Regions from separate parts of the Rothia sp. 11254D007BW genome, predicted to be linked through region 2. Evidence: riboswitches for the same ligand, from Rfam matches in the RefSeq annotation. Region 2 holds a riboswitch; each other region holds the start of a gene.
What was found. Region 2 has a riboswitch for S-adenosylmethionine ahead of ACEE43_RS06480 (methionine ABC transporter ATP-binding protein). Riboswitches for the same ligand answer to the same signal wherever they lie in the genome.
Positions count from the first base shown of each region.

Region 1: it holds a riboswitch for S-adenosylmethionine, as region 2 does, so the genes downstream of both, ACEE43_RS05635 (O-acetylhomoserine aminocarboxypropyltransferase/cysteine synthase family protein) here and ACEE43_RS06480 (methionine ABC transporter ATP-binding protein) in region 2, are expected to answer to the same signal.
Region 3: it holds a riboswitch for S-adenosylmethionine, as region 2 does, so the genes downstream of both, ACEE43_RS07250 (ABC transporter ATP-binding protein) here and ACEE43_RS06480 (methionine ABC transporter ATP-binding protein) in region 2, are expected to answer to the same signal.

Region 1 is NZ_JBPWPK010000001.1:1,258,497-1,261,764, forward strand. Features, by position in the region: gene ACEE43_RS05635 (O-acetylhomoserine aminocarboxypropyltransferase/cysteine synthase family protein) at 1-1,259, opposite strand, end outside; SAM riboswitch class IV at 1,381-1,498, opposite strand; gene ACEE43_RS05640 (S9 family peptidase) at 1,640-3,268, shown strand, end outside.
Region 2 is NZ_JBPWPK010000001.1:1,441,299-1,444,566, forward strand. Features, by position in the region: gene ACEE43_RS06470 (LLM class flavin-dependent oxidoreductase) at 1-197, opposite strand, end outside; gene ACEE43_RS06475 (methionine ABC transporter permease) at 230-892, opposite strand; gene ACEE43_RS06480 (methionine ABC transporter ATP-binding protein) at 885-1,697, opposite strand; SAM riboswitch class I at 1,791-1,881, opposite strand; gene ACEE43_RS06485 (TetR/AcrR family transcriptional regulator) at 2,039-2,587, opposite strand; gene ACEE43_RS06490 (substrate-binding domain-containing protein) at 2,818-3,268, shown strand, end outside.
Region 3 is NZ_JBPWPK010000001.1:1,617,029-1,620,296, reverse strand. Features, by position in the region: gene ACEE43_RS07255 (aliphatic sulfonate ABC transporter substrate-binding protein) at 1-523, opposite strand, end outside; gene ACEE43_RS07250 (ABC transporter ATP-binding protein) at 532-1,338, opposite strand; SAM riboswitch class I at 1,344-1,438, opposite strand; SAM riboswitch class IV at 1,640-1,740, shown strand; gene ACEE43_RS07245 (LLM class flavin-dependent oxidoreductase) at 1,850-3,268, shown strand, end outside.

The DNA of each region.
Region 1 (3,268 bases), 180 kb from region 2:
TTGATGCCGATAGCTTCAAGCTCTTCGGTGGTGGACTGGCTGTGAGTAGTGGACGCCGGGTGTACGGCCAGCGAGCGCACGTCACCGATGTTGACCAGCAGGGAGTGGAGGGAGAGGGAGTCCACGAATTTCTGGGCGGTTTCGGCGTCGGCGTCCTTGAGGGTGAAGCCGAGGACGGCGCCAGCCCCCTTGGGCAGGTACTTTTGGGCCAGGTCGTAGTAGGGGGAATCAGGTAGACCGGAGTAGGTGACCGATTCGACTTGGGGGTGGTCCTTGAGGAACTGGGCAACCTTGAGGGCGTTCTCTACGTGGCGCTCGACGCGCAGGGAGAGGGTCTCAAGACCGATGGCAATATTGAAGGCGTTGGTCGGTGAGATGGATGAGCCGAGGTCGCGCAGCAGAGAGACGCGGGCTTTGAGGATGTAGGAGAGGTTGACCCCAAAAGCCCCATCTGCACCGAGATCACGGGCATAGACCAGGCCGTGGTAGCTTTCGTCGGGCTGGTTGAAGAGGGGGTACTTGTCGGGGTAAGCACCGTAGTCGAAGTTGCCGGAATCAACGATGACGCCGCCGACCGAGGTGCCGTGACCACCAAGGTACTTGGTGGCTGAGTGGACGACCACGTCAGCTCCGTGCTTGATGGGGTTGAGCAGGTAGGGGGTGGCAATGGTGTTATCGACGATGAGCGGTACCCCAGCCTCGTGAGCCACGGTCGAAACAGCCTCAATATCAAGCACATCGCCGCGGGGGTTAGGCAGGGTTTCTGCGTAGAAGGCCTTGGTGTTCTCGCGGGCGGCAGCTCGCCAGGATTCAGGGTCGGCGGGGTCATCGACGAAGGTGGTTTCAATACCCAGGTTCTTGAGGGTGTACTTGAGCAGGTTGAAGCTACCGCCGTAGAGGGAGGGGGAAGCAACAACGTGGTCACCGGCTCCTGCGATATTCAGAATCGCGAAGGTGGAGGCTGCCTGGCCACTGGCAAGGAGCAGAGCACCGACGCCACCTTCCAGGGCCGCGATGCGGTTTTCGACCGCTTCCTGGGTGGGATTGTTGATGCGGGAGTAGATGGGGCCCAGCTCGGAGAGGGCGAAGCGGCCTGCTGCCTGGGCGGAGTCCTTGAAGACAAAGGACGTGGTCTGGTAGATGGGCAGGGCGCGAGCGCCGGTTACCGCGTCGGGCTCCTGGCCCGCGTGAATCTGCTGGGTTTCGAACTTCCAGCCGGTGGGGTTTGAGGGGGTGGGAACGGTGTTCTCGGTGGTCATGCGGTTACTCCTTAATGAAGGTTTGTCTCAGTGTTTAGTTGAAACGGGCCGCATGCCGTATCTTCCGCCCGGGTAAGGAGGAAAAGAATCTGATGCCCTCGCAGAAGATAGAGGCACATCGGTCCCGCGCTTGCGTACCTGGTTCTCGGTGGGTACGCCAGGTCTTCACCCAGGGCACCCCACCGCGAGTGGAGGGTTGCCGACCAGCTAGCTGGGGCTTAGCGCTGGTTCTCTTGACCTGCCTCTAGTCTGGCTTGAGTGCCCGGGGAGCGTCAAGATGGGGCTCTAAAGTTTCAGCATGTGTCCTTGTATTGCATACGTTACGTTCTATGGCCGTCATTTAGAATGGTGGGAAGTGAGTTATTACGAAAGGGCTGACGATGTCTCTGACTCCTCCTCTTGCCAAGCGTGTCCCGGTTGAGCGTACCCATCACGGCGATATTTTTATTGATCACTATGAGTGGTTGCGTGATAAAGAGAGCGATGAGGTTCTAGAGCATCTGCGCGCTGAGAACGCCTTTACCGAGGCGGTCACTGAAGATCAGCAGCCCCTTCGCGATGCTATTTTTGAAGAGATTAAGGGGCGTACCCAGCTGACCGATATGTCGGTGCCCTCCCGCCGCGGGGCCTGGTGGTACTTTAACCGCACGGTTGCCGGTGAGCAGTACCCGGTCATGTGCCGCGTCCCTGCCCTGACCGAGGGCAGTGTGGAAGAGCGCTACCGGCCGCCGGTCGTCCGCCCCGGTGAACCACTCGACGGCGAGCAGGTGGTGCTGGACTGCAACGAGTTTGCCCGTGATATGGCCTTCTTCTCCCTGGGTTCCTTCCAGGTCACCCGCGACGGTTCCCTGCTGACCTTCGGTGTGGACGATTCAGGCGATGAGCGCTACACCCAGTACTTCAAGAACCTCGATACCGGTGAGATTCTGGAAGAGAAAATTGAGGACGTCTTTGCAGGGGCCTTCTTCGCCTCTGGAGCCAAGCACCTGATTTATTCGGTAGCCGATGAGTCCTGGCGCCCCTACGAAGTGCGCGCTCACGCCATTGGCACCAATGCCTCTGAAGATTTTGCCCTCTACCGCGAAGACGATAACGGCCTCTGGTTGGGTGCTGGGATGTCGTCCTCCCGTACCCACGTGGTCATTACCTCATCCAACTCTGAGTACTCAGAGACCCGCATTATCAACATTCATGAGCTTGGTCAGCTAGAACCCACCCTCATTATGAAGCGGGACGCCGGTATCGAGTACTCCACCGATATCATCGACGTGGAGGGCACCGGCTATCTGGTCATCGGCCATAACCACGAGGCCCCCAACGGTGAAATCGTACTGGCGCCCCTGCGGGAAGAGTACGTGCCCTTTGCCGATTTCAAGGCTAGCTGGATTCCCCTGGTTCCCCACCGCGAGGACGTCCGCCTAGAGGGTTTCAAGTTCTCCCGCAACCATCTTGTGCTCATGGCCCGCGAGAACACCACCGTCAAGGTATTCGTTGCACCGCGTACCGCTCTCGCTGAGCAGGCAGCTTCTGCCCACCCCCAGGGTATTGACCTCTACGAGCCCGGCGGCTTCACCGAAGAGCTCTACACGTCAGCCTTCTCCGGTGTGAACATCATGTCCCCGGTCATCCGCCTGAACTACACCTCCTACCTCACCCCCAGCAGCGTCTACGACTACTTCCCCGATACCGACGACCTCGTGTTGCGCCGCCGCACCCCCGTCATCGGCTACGAGCCCGAGAACTACACCGCCTACCGCATGTGGGCACCGGCAGCGGACGGAGCCATGATTCCGCTCTCCGTCATGCACCGCGCCGACCTCGATAAGGCCCAGGAAAACCCCGTGATTCAGTACGGCTACGGGTCCTATGAGTCCTCCATGGACCCCTATTTCTCCACCGCCCGCCTCAGCGTGCTGGACCGCGGCGTTATCTTCGTCGTTGCCCACATCCGCGGTGGCGGCGAAATGGGCCGCACCTGGTACACCGAGGGCAAGAAGCTGGCCAAGAAA
Region 2 (3,268 bases):
ACGTCGGCCAAGAAGAGGGCATCGAACTTTGCTGTTTCGAGCTGGCGGGCTAAATCTTGCCATAGAGCAAGTTCGTTGAATCGGTGCTGTTCGGCTTCGGGGTGTCGCCAAAGACCGCCTCTGATGTGGCTTCCAGTATTCATAACGAAAGCACTCAAGAGCAGGCGTTTACGGTTGGGGGTGTGTGTTTTTGACATAGGTGTCCCCTTGGACTGTGAAAAATTTGTTTTTAGCGCTTGTCGAGGGCTCGAGATAGGCGAGAACCGCTGAACTGTACGAGAGAGACGAGGGCAATCATGAGCAGGATGGCGACAATCATGAGCGGTGTTTCGTAGCGGTAGTAGCCGTAGCGAATCGCGAAGTCGCCGATGCCTCCCCCGCCTACCAGGCCTGCCATAGCTGAGTATGAGATAAAGCTGACGGTCATAATGGTGATTGATGTGACCAGGGCAGGGCGGGCGTCTACAAGGAGGACGTCGGTAATGATGTGTCGAGCTTTTGCGCCCATGGCAAGAGCTGCTTCAACGGTTCCATCGCCTAGCTGGGTGAGATTCTGTTCGACAAAGCGGGCAAAGTAGGGAATAGCGTTGATGGTAAGAGGTACACAGACTGCGGCGGTACCGAGGCTGGTGCCTACCAGTAGACGGGTGAACGGGATGATTGCAATAAGAAGAATGAGGAAAGGGAAGGACCTCACGATGTTGACGGCTGTGTCAAGAACCTTGTGGAGAATGGGCTTGTGATGCAGTCCCTTGGGACCAATGAGGTAGAGCAAGATTCCCAGAGGGGTTCCGAAGAGGACTGCCAGGGGAATAGCCACCAACAACATAATGAGTGTTTGCCCCAGGGCTAACCAGATTTCGGGCGAAACTTCGATAATTCGCTCAAACATGGGTTAGCTCCTGTAGAAGGGCGTTCGCTGGGGGCGCGGGTGAGGTCGGGTCTGTAAGCACGATGTCGTCATTTTGTAGCAGTCGCCCGATTTCACTGGTGGGGGTGAAGGCTGGATCTAGAAGACGGGAAAGGTCAAAGCGTTCTACCAGCTGACCATTTTCAAGTACAGCCACGTTATGGGCTAGAGCCCTGATGACGTTCATTTCGTGGGTGACAATTACGGTGGTTATGCCCAACTCAGCATTAATCGTGCGTAGGTACTGGAGGATAGAGGTTGTGGTGCGCGGGTCAACGGCGCTCGTAGGCTCGTCGCAGAGGAGGACGCTTGGCTTTGTTGCTAGTGCTCTGGCAATAGCAACGCGTTGCTTCTGGCCGCCTGATAACTGACCTGGATACGCGTCAGCCTTATCGGCTAAATCAACGATGTTGAGAGCTTCCAGTGCCCGCACTCGCCGTTCTCGCGGTGGGATACCTGCGAACTTAAGAGAGAGCTCTACGTTTTTCACGGCGGTGAGGTTAGCGACCAGGTTGAAATGCTGAAAAATCATACCGATGTTGTGGCGGGTCTGGCGTAGTTGTGAGGCCGATAGATCGGTGAGATTTTGACCGTTGACCGTTACAGTGCCGCTGGTGGGGCGTTCAAGTAGGTTGATGGTGCGTAGCAGGGTAGATTTACCCGCGCCAGAGAACCCCACGATGCCCTGAATAGACCCGGGGGCTATCTCAAGGTTGACGCGGTCAACGGCTCGAACCGTTTCAGGCCCGCGGGTATATTCGACGCTGATATCCCGTAATGAAATCATGTGTCTCCTTGCAATGACTTAGTGCAGTATTGCGAGGGGATCCCGCCTCACTGAATAGCATCAGGGGTGGGTGTATTTCAGAGAGAAACGGAGAACCCATCGGTTCTGGCGGTAGCACCGTGCCCGGTGGGGCTGGTTGCTGCGACGTCTTCGAGCCAGATCTCTCGGTCGCTCTTGATGGTGATGTTGCTAGCCTATGGGTTAGGCGAAAGCTGTACCAACTTTTTAACCTTGTGCGACCTAATATGTCCTGTCTTACTTTTTATGACGCCTTATGCAACGACAAAGACAAACGGACGCCGGTGAGCAGCTCACCGGCGTCCGCGCAGGAAAAAGGGAGGCTAGGCCTGCCGCAAAATGGTGCGGGCAAATTCGAAGTAGCTTTCGGCGTCAAAGTCGCGCACGGTACTGGCCTGCACCACAAAGCCGGTCAGCACAGACAGGACCGCCGAGCCCAGCATCTGTAACCAGGTTTCTAGCTCCGAGGGGGAAAAATCTAGTTCTGTCGCAGCCCAGGCCCGGTAGCTCGCCACCACGCGGGAACGCAAGAGGCCCAGCTGTTCATCAACAACCTCAGCGACCTCAGGTACCGTTACGGCCTCTCCCCAGGTAATCGCCAAAAACCGAGTCAGCTGCTCATCAGCCTGCAGGGTCACCAGACAGCGTTCCACAAACTCCCAGGGCAGCTCATCGCTACGCACCTCAAACTGAGAGAGATCTACCCGGGCAGCCGCAGCCATAATCTCTGTTTTCCCCGAGAAATGGTTATAAATCGCCCCTGCAGATAAGCCCGAGGCAGCAATCACCTCGCTCATCGACGCCTGCTGATACCCCTTCTGCATAAACACAGCGCGGGCAGCCGCAACAAGCTCGGCACGACGGGAACGCATATACTCTTCACTGACTTTCGGCACCCTCCCATTTTAAAGCACAGCAGCCCACCACCACCGTCCTATAAACCCCGTCACCAACACCCCTTTCTTGCTACACTAAAGGGCGAACCAGCGGCGCTACCCAGCAGTAGTTAGCCGCGCATGCGAGTGCCTCATCAGTCGCACCTGCTGAGGGACCCCCGCTCGCACACCCCACCGCACAGCATTAGGGAAGAGGCACCCACCCCATGGTGAACACCGCCAAATCGCGCCGTCAAGAGCGTATTGAGAAGCAGAAGAAGAATAGCCGCAAGTGGATTGCAACCGGCGCTGCAGCCGTCATTTTGCTCTGCGGCGGCGCTATCGCCTACACCAACATCACCTCTGATAGGGAACAGTCAACGACCAGCGGCCAGACCGTTCCGGCTGCCTGCTCAACCACCCAGGCCGTCACCGTGGCTACCACCGAACCTATGGCAGCAGCGCTGAAGGCTATGCCCGTGGACGAGGACACCTGCATCACCCTCGACATCACCACCAATAAGACCGCCAGCGATGTACTCACCGAGTCAACCAGCGGCACAGCAACCACCAACCTCTGGATTCCTGACTCCACCACCCGCGCTGAGCTGGCCATGAGCGAAGCCAACACCGGCCTAACTCCCCTTGCTGAGTCTCTTGCCCAGACCCCCGGCGTCA
Region 3 (3,268 bases), 180 kb from region 2:
TGACCTCATCGGGTGACACACCTGCTTCTTCAAGAGCTTGGAGCAGGAAGAAGTAGGGGTCGGTGCCCTTGGTGACGGCTACCTTTTTACCGGCCAGGTCTTTCACCGATGAGATACCGGTATCGGTGCGGGTCACCAGAGCTGACCACTCGGGCTGGGAGTAGAGGTCAATCACCTGAATGGGGGAGCCGTTAGAGCGAGCCAGCAGGGCAGCTGAGCCCGCGGTGGAACCCACGTCAATCGCACCGGAGCGCAGGGCCTCATTGGCCTTGTTTGAACCGGCTGACTGAACCCACTCGACGTCCTTACCCTGCTCTTGTAGGGCGGTCTCAAGCCAGCCCTTTTCCTTGATAATCAGGGAGAGCGGGTTGTAGGTGGCGTAGTCGATGGTGACGGTGGCGTCGCCCGCTGCTGCAGAAGTATCGGCGGTAGAAGCGTTTTCTCCTGCCAGGCACCCGGTCAGTAGTAGGGTGCCGGTTGCGAGCAGGGCAGAAGTGGTGGTGAGACGAGAAATGAGTGACATGTATGTTCCTAGTGTTCTTCGACGCCGAGTTCGGCCAAAAGTTCTTTACGCAGGGTGGCAAGCGCCGGGTTACCGCGGTCGCGGGGGCGGTGGTCGGGCACATCGACGATACGGGCGATGGTCGCCGGTGCGGACGGCTCGGGCTTGCCCAGCACGATGACCCGGTCAGAGAGGTAGAGGGCTTCTTCTACATCGTGGGTGACCAGCAGAATAGTCGCCGGGTCCTGGGCGTGAATATCGAGCAGGAGGTCCTGCATGTTGATGCGGGTCAGGGCGTCCAGAGCGCCAAAGGGCTCATCCAAGAGTAGGACACCGGGGTTCCGCGCCAGCGCCCGGGCCAGGGAAGCGCGCTGGGCCATGCCACCGGAAATCTCGCGGGGGCGGTGCTGGGCATAGTCTGCCAGCCCCACGAGGTCTAGAAGCCGGGCAACCTGCTCGCGGGCGGCGTCCTTGGGTGTTCCCTTGGGCAACCCCAGGGCAACATTCTTCTCAACGGTTCGCCAGGGCAGCAGGCGGGGTTCCTGGAAGCCAATTGCCACGCGGGAGTCCAGGCCGCGTACCGGGCTGCCATCGATGGTGACGGTACCGGCGGTCGCTGCGCCCAGGCCCGCGGCAGCCCGTAAGAGGGTAGATTTGCCGCAACCGGAGGAGCCAATAATCGAGATAATCTCACCGGGGTAGGCGGTGAAGGAGACGTTTTCCAGGACGGTGCGGGTCTCGCCGCGCTCGCCGATGAAGGTTTTGCCGACGGCCTTGAAGTCAATGTCGCAGGCGGTGAGGGTGGTGGGGGTGCGTTCTAGCGTGGGTGCGCTCATGCTTTTCTCCATCGTCTCTTGGCGTTAGCACCGACCCCTGTAATGCGGGAGGTTGCTGCGACGTCGTTGAGCCAAGTCTCTCGGTCGCTCTGGATGGTTGACGCTCTCAACGCTAGGGGCCGGTGCCGCGGCCGGGCAAGAGTATGACGCGGTATTTCGCCTGGTTACGAGTGTGACGCAGTGGGTGAAACTGACCGGAACTCGCAGGTGAGCGTAACACTGCTCAACACGTGCCACAATGTGAAACGTAGCCTCAGATGCTTGCCTCTTGGCGGGCTGCGAGGGCTACACTAAATCTCAAGATCAAGAGTCCCAACGCGAAGCTCTGGCTAGTTGGGCGGCAACCCTCTCCCGTAGCGGGGTGCCCCAGATGAGGATCAGGCAGTAATGCAAGTACGGCGCAACCAGGCGCCACCTTCGCGAAGGCTCGGCGCCTTTTACTTTTGGGTAAGGACGCCGGTGGCAGCACGGGCGCGAGGGGCCAAGCACCACCTGTGAAAGGGCCCGGTTCATGACCGAGAAGAAGCGCATCGTCGTCAACGCCTTCGATATGACCACCACTAGCCACCAGAGCTTTGGCCTGTGGCGTCACCCCCGCAACCGTGCGGATGAGTACAACACCATCAAGTACTGGACCGACCTGGCTAAGGTCTGCGAGAAGGGTCTGTTCGACGCTGTCTTTATCGCTGACGTGGTGGGTGTCTACGATGTCTACAAGGATTCAGTAGCTCCCGTGCTGAAGGACGGCGCCCAGGTTCCTGTGGGTGACCCCTTCCTGCAGATTTCTGCTATGGCCGCTGTCACCGAGCACCTGGGCTTTGGCGTGACCGCCGCTGTGACCTACAACCAGCCCTACACTCTGGCCCGTTCCTACTCCACCCTGGATCACCTGACCGGCGGCCGTGTGGGCTTCAACGTGGTGACCTCTTACCTGCAGTCTGCTGCTGAGAACCAGGGTCTGCCCGGGCAGATTGAGCACGATGAGCGCTACGAGATTGCCGAAGAGTTCCTCGATGTCTGTTACAAGCTCTGGGAGGGCTCCTGGGAGGACGGCTCGGTACCCCGCGACCGCGAAAACGGTATCTTCGCTGACCCCTCGAAGGTGCACCCCATCCTGCACAAGGGCAAGTACTTCCAGGTTCCCGGCATCGCCCTGAGTGAACCTTCCCCCCAGCGCACCCCCGTGATTTTCCAGGCCGGTGCTTCGTCTCGCGGCCAGGCTTTCTCGGGCCAGCACGCCGAGGCTATCTTTATCACCGCCCTGCGTCCCCACCTGACCAAGGTTCTGACCGAGCGTATCCGTTCTGAGGCTGAAAAGGCCGGCCGCAAGCGCGATGACGTCAAGATCCTGGCTATGCTCTCCGTTGTTGTGGACGAGACTGACGAGAAGGCCCAGGCCAAGTACGCCGAGTACCTCAAGTACCAGAATGTTGAGGCTTCCCAGGGCATTATTGGCGGCTGGAGCGGCCTGGACCTGGATCAGTTCGATGAGGATGAGGCCCTCAAGTACGTTGAGACCGAGTCTATCCAGTCCTTCCTGACCCCCTTCACCCTGCAGGATAAGGAGAAGGAGTGGACCCGCAAGGACATCGCCGAGCACTGCGCTACCGGCGGTATGGGTGCGGTTCTGGTGGGCTCCCCCCAGACCGTTGCCGATGAGCTGGAGAAGTGGATTGACGAGGGCGGCCTGGATGGCATCAACCTGGCCTACCATGTTTCCCCCGGCTCCTTTGAGGACTTCGTTGAGTTCGTCGTCCCCGAGCTGCAGAAGCGCGGCCGCTACCGCACCGCCTATGAGGGTTCCACCCTGCGTGAGAGCCTCTTCGGTGAGGGCAACAAGTATGTGGACGAGCGCCACCCGGCTGCCAAGTACCGCGGCGCCTACGCGGGCAAGCCCTCTGCTGCTGACACCCCGGCTCGTGACTTCCTC